2 regions of the Clostridium paraputrificum AGR2156 genome follow, and region 2 is predicted to be linked to the other one. Evidence: a T-box and tRNA genes for the amino acid it is inferred to sense, from the RefSeq annotation. Region 2 holds a T-box; the other holds one or more tRNA genes.
The links. The T-box of region 2 lies ahead of argS (arginine--tRNA ligase). A T-box ahead of a tRNA ligase gene usually reads a tRNA of that ligase, here a tRNA-Arg.
Positions count from the first base shown of each region.

Region 1: it has a tRNA-Arg gene. The T-box ahead of argS (arginine--tRNA ligase) is inferred to sense a tRNA for this amino acid. The anticodon was not compared.

Region 1 covers NZ_AUJC01000009.1:171,067-175,516, reverse strand. The annotation lists gene G594_RS0110990 (AAA family ATPase) at 1-1,622, shown strand, start outside; gene G594_RS0110985 (sensor histidine kinase) at 1,782-2,621, shown strand; tRNA gene G594_RS0110980 (tRNA-Arg) at 2,693-2,767, shown strand; gene G594_RS0110975 (Card1-like endonuclease domain-containing protein) at 2,930-4,072, shown strand; gene G594_RS0110970 (phosphatidylserine decarboxylase) at 4,069-4,450, opposite strand, start outside.
Region 2 covers NZ_AUJC01000007.1:59,630-64,079, forward strand. The annotation lists gene G594_RS18610 (AI-2E family transporter) at 1-138, opposite strand, end outside; gene argS (arginine--tRNA ligase) at 429-2,120, opposite strand; T-box leader at 2,159-2,363, opposite strand; gene G594_RS0108230 (Ppx/GppA phosphatase family protein) at 2,493-4,010, shown strand; gene trmB (tRNA (guanosine(46)-N7)-methyltransferase TrmB) at 4,058-4,450, opposite strand, start outside.

The sequences.
Region 1 (4,450 bases), on a different contig from region 2:
AGCAGGCAGGAATATTAGCTCTTAAATTAAAGAAAGATACTCCTTGTCCTGTATGCGGATCTTTAGAACATCCTAGTCCAGCAAAAAGGATGGATAATATACCTACTGAAGAGGAATTAAAGAGTATTAAAAGTATATATGAGAAAAAACAAGATGAATACAATAAGGTTCTAATGGAAATGGCCAAGGTGAAGCAATCAGTTGATGTAGTAATAAGTGATGCTATAACTCCTAGGTTAAAAGAATTATCTAGTGAAATTAATTGTAGTGAGATATTTAGTGAAAATTCATTTGAAGAAATAAAAATAAAAGGAATAGAGTTAAGTAATCAATTAAAGAAGGTAAAAATTAAAAGAGAAGAACTAGAAAAAGAAATAAGTAAAAGAGAAAAATTTGAATTAAGATTATCAGATATAGAAAAGTTACTTAATGATAAAGAAGAAACTCTAAATAAGCTAAGTAATGAATATACAAATTTATTTGGTGAATTAAGGGCTGAAGAAGAGATTTTAAGTAGTATAGAGAATGAAGTGCCAGAAGAACTAAGGGCGTTAAACTTATTAAATAAAAAAATAGTTAGTCTTGAAGCGTATTTAAATACATTAATAAAGAATTTAGATTATGCCAGGGAGTTAAAAAATAATCTTAATAATAAGCTAACTTCAGAGCAATCAAGAGTAAAAGAATTAGAGAAAGCAATAGATGAGTTAAACAATGATATAAAGGATATTAAAACTAGTATAAATATTAAGTTGAAAGAGTTAAACTTTACTGATTATGAGGAATATGAAGATTCTAAAAAGTATATTTCATTAATAGATTCTTATACTTTAGAGATTAATTCTTACAGGGAAGATATAAAATCCTTAAAGGATAGAGAAATAGATTTAATAAAAAAGACAGAGAACCTTAATTTTGTAAATTTAGAAGAGTTAGATTGTGAGATAAACAATAAGCAGATTAAATTGAAAGAGTTAGATCAAAATATAAAAGAGGTTTACTCGCTAATTAATAATAATTCAGCAATATTAAAAGAAATAAAGGATATAGAAAAATTAATTTCATATAAAGAAGAGGAATATAAAGTAATAGGTGAATTATCCAATCTAGCAAATGGTAAAAAGAGTCCATATATTACATTTGAAAGGTTTGTTTTAGCATCATACTTCCAGGAAATAATAGACTCAGCTAATATAAGATTATCAAAAATGACTAACGATAGATTTATATTAAAAAGAAAAGAAGATAAAGGAAAAGGAACATCACAGCAAGGGTTAGAACTAGAGGTATATGATAACTACACAGGCAAAAGTCGACATGTTAAAACTCTATCTGGAGGTGAAAGCTTTAAGGCTTCATTATCATTAGCACTAGGGTTATCTGATGTAGTTCAAGCTAATGCAGGGGGAATATCATTAGATACTATGTTTATAGATGAAGGTTTTGGGACATTAGATCCTGAATCATTAGAAAATGCAATAAATACATTATTAGAGCTACAAAGAAATGGAAGATTAGTTGGAATAATATCGCATGTACCAGAGTTAAAGGAAAGAATAGAAGCTCAATTACAAATAAGTGTATCTGCAGAAGGAAGTAGTACAAAATTCAATATAAATTAGTTCAGAGGGAGAAATCCCTCTATTTTTACAATATTCATTTCCTTTTTTTTACAAAAACAAATTGTCTTAATGATTTAAATGTGATAATATGTATATGTAATTTCAAATATATGGAAAAAATGCGAGATATAATTTAATTGTATAATGAAGGGGATTAATATGACAGAGAATATTTCTATAAATAATATGACTAAAGAAGAGTTGGTAGAAAAAATTAATGAGCTTAATGGGAAAATTAAATTACAAGAAGATTTTTTATTAAATATATCACATGATTTAAGAAGTCCTATAAATGTAATATTAAGTATACTTCAATGTTTTAAATACACTAAATCTGAAGATAAAAAAGAAGAATATAATGAAATAATAAAAAGAAATAGCTTAAAGATAATTAAATTAATTGATAACCTAATAGATACTACAAAATTAGAGAATCAATATTATGAATTAAATAAAAAAAATGTAGATATAGTATGTGTTGTGGAGAATATAGTTGATTCTATAGAGAAGTATTCACAATGTAAGAATATACAAATGGTATTTGATACTAATGTGGAAGAATGTATAGTAGCAGTAGATCCTAATGCAATTGATAGAATAGTTATGAATTTATTATCTAATGCTATAAAATTTGCTCCAAGTGATTCTGATATATTAGTTAATATTATAAAGAGTAATAATACAGTAAATATATCAGTAGAAGATCATGGACCAGGAATACCTAAAGTTGAACAAGAATTTATATTTAATAGATTTAAGCAATCTACATTAAATAAGGAAAATGAATATAAAGGAAGTGGAATTGGATTAGATTTGGTTCACTATCTAACTAAGCTGCATAATGGAGACATAAAGTTAGAAAGTATTGAAGGAAAGGGATCGAAATTTACTGTTTCTTTACCTATAACATTAGTAGATGGGAAAAAGACTTATAATGATTTATTTAAAAGAGATAAAGTAGAAATGTTAGAAGTAGAGTTTTCAGATATATACCTTTAAGTAATTACCATTAATTAGTCTTGATATATTTCAGCCTTTATGATAATATAATTCTGTTATTTATATTATATGGGGTGTTAGTTAAACGGATATAACATACCGCTACGGACGGTAGATTATGGGTTCGATTCCTGTACGCCCTGCCATTAAGAGAGTCTTTTTTAGGACTCTCTTTTTTGATTTTTAGAAATACTTTGTTGAATAATTTGTAGCTAACTTAAAGGTGGAATTAGAAGTATAGTATATGGATTAAAAAGTAGCTAATTGGTTAAATTAAAGTGGAGAATAATGAGAAGGAAGATAGTTTGATGAAATTTAATTTACTTATTAACCAATTAGATGAACATAATGAAGTTGGACTTTTATTAGCTCAAAAATATAAAGTAAAGTCTGTAGTAATGCTTTATAAAAATAAAGAAAAAAAGAAGTTAGATAAATTTAAAGAATTGTATATAGATTTTAATAATATAGAAGTAATTGATGAGTTAATAGATGAAGATAATTATGATAATCTTAAAAATATAATTTCAAAATACAAGGAAAAAGAGATAATAATTAATCTTACTGGTGGTAATAGAATAACATCTTTAATAATGTTAAAAATAGCAATAGAATTAAATATACAGTGTGTTTATGTAGATTTATTGAAAAAGAGAAGATATATTTTTGATAAGGAATATAGAATAATAGAGCAACCTTTAGAAGATATAAGTATATCTGACGTAATACATCTATCTGGATCTAATATAACATTAGATTCTACTAGTTTGGCAGAAAAAAGTGATATCCAAGAGTTTACGAAGGTAATATTAAGTAATTTGGATATTTGGCATAAGTATAAACAGAAGTTGTATGATAATAATATTTTTAAACATGATTACAAAGATACTTCAAGGATAAGCATAAATAAGTGTCTTGTAGAATCTGAAGAGTTAAAATTAATTTATAATATATTGAATTATTTGAGAGAAAAGAATGAGGTTGAGTTTATAGAAGATAAAGATAATATTGAGGTATTATTTAAGAATGATTATTTAAAAGGATTTATATTTAAGAGTGGTACTTGGTTAGAAGTATTAACTACACTAGTAGTTCAAAGTATTGAAGATATCGATGAGGTAAAAAGTGGCTTAACATTTTATTGGGGTGATGACTTAAAAAGAGTACGTAATGAATTAGATGTTGTAGCTATAAGAGATTCAGTTTTGATATGTATATCATGTAAAGATAGTGATAAATATGACGAGGATGCATTAAATGAATTACAGGTTTATAGTGAAAGGTTAGGGGGAAAAAATGCTATAAAAATATTGGTTGCTACAAAGCAACCTGTAAAAAAGACTGTATTAGATAGAGCAAAAGAAATGAATATTAACATAGTTACTTTAGATAAAAATATAGATATATTTAAGAAGGCATTAATAGATTTGATAAAAAAGAAGACAGTTTAACCTGTCTTCTTTTTATGCCCTATTTTTTCTCCTAATTGGACTTTACATTCAAAACCAAAGTCAGTTTGAGCAAGTATATCTTCATCAATCTCAATCATATCCTTTTTGAAGAATAATATTGTTGTTGAACCACCAAATTTAAAATATCCTTTTTCTTGACCTTTAAGGACCTTTTTACCAGGCTCATAAGTTTGAATTATTGTACCAACACAAGTAGCACCAACTTCTATATGAATAATATCACCAAAGTTTTCAGATTCAAAAATTGACCATTCCCTTTTATTTTGGCAATATAACTTTGGAATTCTCTCTAAAGCTGTAGGATTTACAGAATAGTATGAGCCATCAATAAAGTGACTTTCTTTAGGTATACCATTA
Region 2 (4,450 bases):
GAACGGAGATATTACAGACATTGTTGTACTTATAAGGTTTAAAAACATTTGATAATTGTCAATTAACTTATATCCCACAAGAGCTATTAAAACTATTACTAGAATGTCTCTATACTTTATATATTTATTAAAAAACAAACTTTTCCCACCTCTCTATAAAAAAGTGGCTTCGCCACGTTTTAGCGAAGAAGTCACTTTTTTCAGCCATACCACAGGTTCCAAAACTTGCTTTTGGTGTTCTGTGGCGGCACTATAATTTTTATTTTTTAACGTCTTCACATATTTTTACCACTTAATCTCGGTATCCGTAAGGTTTGCTACTCAAAAATTTTATACTTTTCTAGACGTTTAAAATTATTATAATTATAGCATATTTTTATCAATAATAAAGAGTATGTATTATACAAATACATACTCTCCTATCATAATTACATTTTTTCTACTACATCTATACCTAAAAGGTCTAATCCATTCTTTATAACTTGAGCAGAAGCTTCAACTAGCTTTAATCTTGTTGCCTTTAAAACTTCATCTTCTAAGTTTAATATTGAATGAGCATTATAGAATTTATTAAATGCCTTAGCAACTTCTATAGTATATCTTGTAACGATTGATGGCTCTAATTTATCTAATGCTAATAAGATTTGATTTTTAAAGTTATCTAAAGTCTTAATTAATTCAAATTCTTCCTTAGATGATAATTTACTATACTCTACTTCCTTGCTAATTCCTTCAGCTCTTCTTAAGATACTCTTTGCTCTAGCATATGCGTATTGAACATATGGACCAGTTTCCCCATCAAATGAAAGGATTTCTTTCCAATCAAATACTATATCCTTTTCTCTAGAGTTCTTTAAGTAAGTGAATATTACAGCACCTACCCCTATCTTCTTAGCTACTTCTTCTTTATTTTCTAATTCTGGATTCTTTTCATTAATAACTTCTAAAGTTTTTTCTACTGATTCTCTAATTAAATCATCAAGTAAAACAACTTCTCCCTTTCTTGTAGAAAGCTTTCTATCAGCAAACTTAACTAATCCAAATCCTACATGCACACAATCATTTGCCCACTCATGTCCAGCCAATTCTAGCACTTTAAATACTTGTTTAAAATGTAGAGCTTGAGGTGTTCCTACAACATATATACTCTTATAGAAGTCATATGTCTTCTTTCTATACATAGCTGCTGCTAAATCTCTTGTTGCATATATTGATGCTCCATCAGCCTTTAAAACTATGCATGGTGGCATATTATAGTCTTCTAGCATAACTACTTGTGCACCATTACTTTCAACTAAAAGCTTCTTTTCTTTTAATTCATTTACTACAACCTCCATCTTATCATTGTAGAAAGCTTCTCCGTTGTAAGAATCAAAATTTACTCCAAGTATATCATATACTCTTTCAAATTCCTTTAAGCTTAAGTCTCTAAATCTCTTCCATAAAGCCTCTGCCTCTGGATCTCCATTTTCTAAAGCTTTAAAATATGCTCTTCCTTCATCTTCTAATGATGGATCTTTTTCTGCTTCATCATGGAACTTAACATATATTCTTAATAATTCTTTTATTGGATCAGCTTCTAAAGCTTCTTCATCTACCCATCTATGATAAGCTGAGATAAGCTTACCAAACTGAGTTCCCCAATCCCCTAAATGATTTATACCTATTGCATTATATCCTTCTTTTTTATACATCTTGTATAATGCATTACCAATAGCTGTTGTGAAAAGATGTCCTACATGGAAAGGCTTAGCTATATTAGGTGAAGAATATTCAACACATACATTTTTTCCTTCTCCAATATTAGAAGCTCCATAGTTATCTCCTTCTTCTAATACCTTTTCTATTGTATTTTTACTGAATACACCTTTATCAACAAAGAAATTTACATATGGTCCTAGTTGTTCAACCTTTTCAAATCCATCTTTATTTATATTTTCTGCTAATTCACCAGAAATCATATTGGGTGCTTTTCTCATAACCTTAGCTAATTGAAAACATGGAAATGCATAATCCCCCATTTCTGGTCTTGGTGGAACTTCTATTAATCCTTCTATCTTGTCTAAATCTAAATCAACATGTTCTTTTATTAACTCTGCAATTTTCTTTTTATAATCCATATTTATCCTCCTAAAATAAAAAAATCGCCTCTTGAATAACAAGAGACGGAAATATCCGCGGTACCACTCTAGTTGCAATAAAATTGCCACTCAACTTTTTAACGCAGTATTCTGCGGCCAGTCTTACTCAATTCAGATGGCATCTCAGAGGCTCTCTTCCAAACTAACCTATTCACAGGGCTTACACCCTCCCCTGCTCGCTTTAGAAATCAGTTAGAGTACTCTTCTCTTCATTGATTTTCTATTATCTTTTATACATTATACCTATAAATAACTTTTAATGTCAATATTCATTTTTACATAACATTTTTCTATACACTATAGTATAATAATATTATTATTAATCTAATTATATATCTTAAGGAGTTATTTATGAATAGGGTTGGTGTTATAGACATAGGTTCTAATGCTATTAGATTTATGTTGACAGAAGTTGAAGAAGGTGGGTACTTTCGTATTATAGATGAATTAAGTACCACAGTTAGATTAGGATACGACTTAATTGATAATGATTTTATTTCTGATGAAAAGATACAAAAAACAATTAGCACGCTAACTACATTTAAGTCTCTTGCCTCTGTTTCTAAGGTATGCGATATTGTAACTGTTGCTACTGAGGCATTAAGTGCTGCTACAAATAAGGATAGGTTTGTTCATACTATAAAAGAAGCACTAGATATGGATGTTATTGTACTTTCTAGCGAGGAAGAACTTTATTTTAGTTACCTTGGTGTTACAAAAAGTATCTACTTTGATAATTCTCTTTTAGTTGATGTAGCTGGTACTTCTACTTATATAGCTTGGATATTAAATGGTGAAATAAAAGAAAGTGTAACCTTGCCTATAGGTAGCGTAAACTTAACATACAAGTATAATCTTCAAGATAGAATACTTAGGGATGATTTAGAGGGCGCAATTACAAAAATCTATAGTGAACTATCAGATATAGAATGGTTAGGAAACAATACTTTTGATTCTATAATCGGTGTAGGTGGAACAGTCCGCGCTATTGCAAAAATGAACAGAATAAAAAATAGATATCCTTTTGATATCACACATAACTACATAATGACTGATTATGATGTTCATGATATTTATAATCTTTTAAAAAGTAAGGATTATAAGCTTAGAAATAAATTCGATGGTTTATCAAAAGAAAGAGCTGATATTATAGTTGGTGGAGTTTCTATATTCCATGAAATAATTAAGTATGTTAACGCATCAAAAATAATCGTGTCTGGTAGAGGTCTTAGAGAAGGTATAATGTATGAGTACATAAATACTCATTTTAAACCTATAGAAGACATTCTAGATTATAGTATAAATGGTATATTAGAAGATCTTCACATTAACAAAGAACATGCTAAAAACGTGTATAACCTTAGCACAAAACTATTTGAAGCTTTCAAACCATTACATCATTTAGGCAATGAGTATGACCATATAATAAAGACAGCTGCTATGTTACATGATTGTGGTACATCAATAGATTACTATAATCACCATAAACATACTTTTTATATTATTTTAAACTCATATATTAATGGATTAACACATAAAGAACTTTTAATGAGTGCATCAATTGCAGCATCTCACAGAAATAATAGCTATCATGTTGCTTTACCTCAGTTCTGTTCAATAATAAATAGACTGGATTTTAAAGTTATTGAAGAATTAGGGGTCATTTTAAAAATTGCTGAAGGTCTTGATAGAAGTCTTTCTGGTGCAGTAAAAGATTTAAGTGTATCTATAAATGAAGATACTGTTGAGATTAAACTATATTCTTGTTTAAATCTTGATTTAGAAATTTCTCAAGCACTAAGATGTTCAGATAAGTTTAAAGAAGTATACAGCAAAACCTTAACTATAAAAAAGGTTTGCTCTAATTAATAAACAGAAAGGAGATATCAAAATTACCTTTTGATATCTCCTTTTTTCTACTTTAATGTTGCAATTAAACACATAGTCTTCATACCTAATGAAGTAAACTTTGTTTCATACTCTGTCATTATATTATTCTTAAAATCTGAGTTATGTAAATCATAAGTTAAGAAATCTATATTAAATCCACATTCCTTAAAATACTCTTGTGAATCATTGAATAAGTCTGTATCATCAGTTTTAAACCATATTTGTGCTCCTGGCTTTAAAAACTTCTTATACTCATTCAAAAACCTTATATGAGTTAATCTTCTCTTATTATGTCTATCCTTTGGCCATGGATTACAGAAATTTATATATATCTTATCTATTTCATCTTTATCAAACAGGTCTGCTATAAAGCTTATATTTAAAGCTACTATTCTAGCATTAGTTAATTCAGGTTGGAC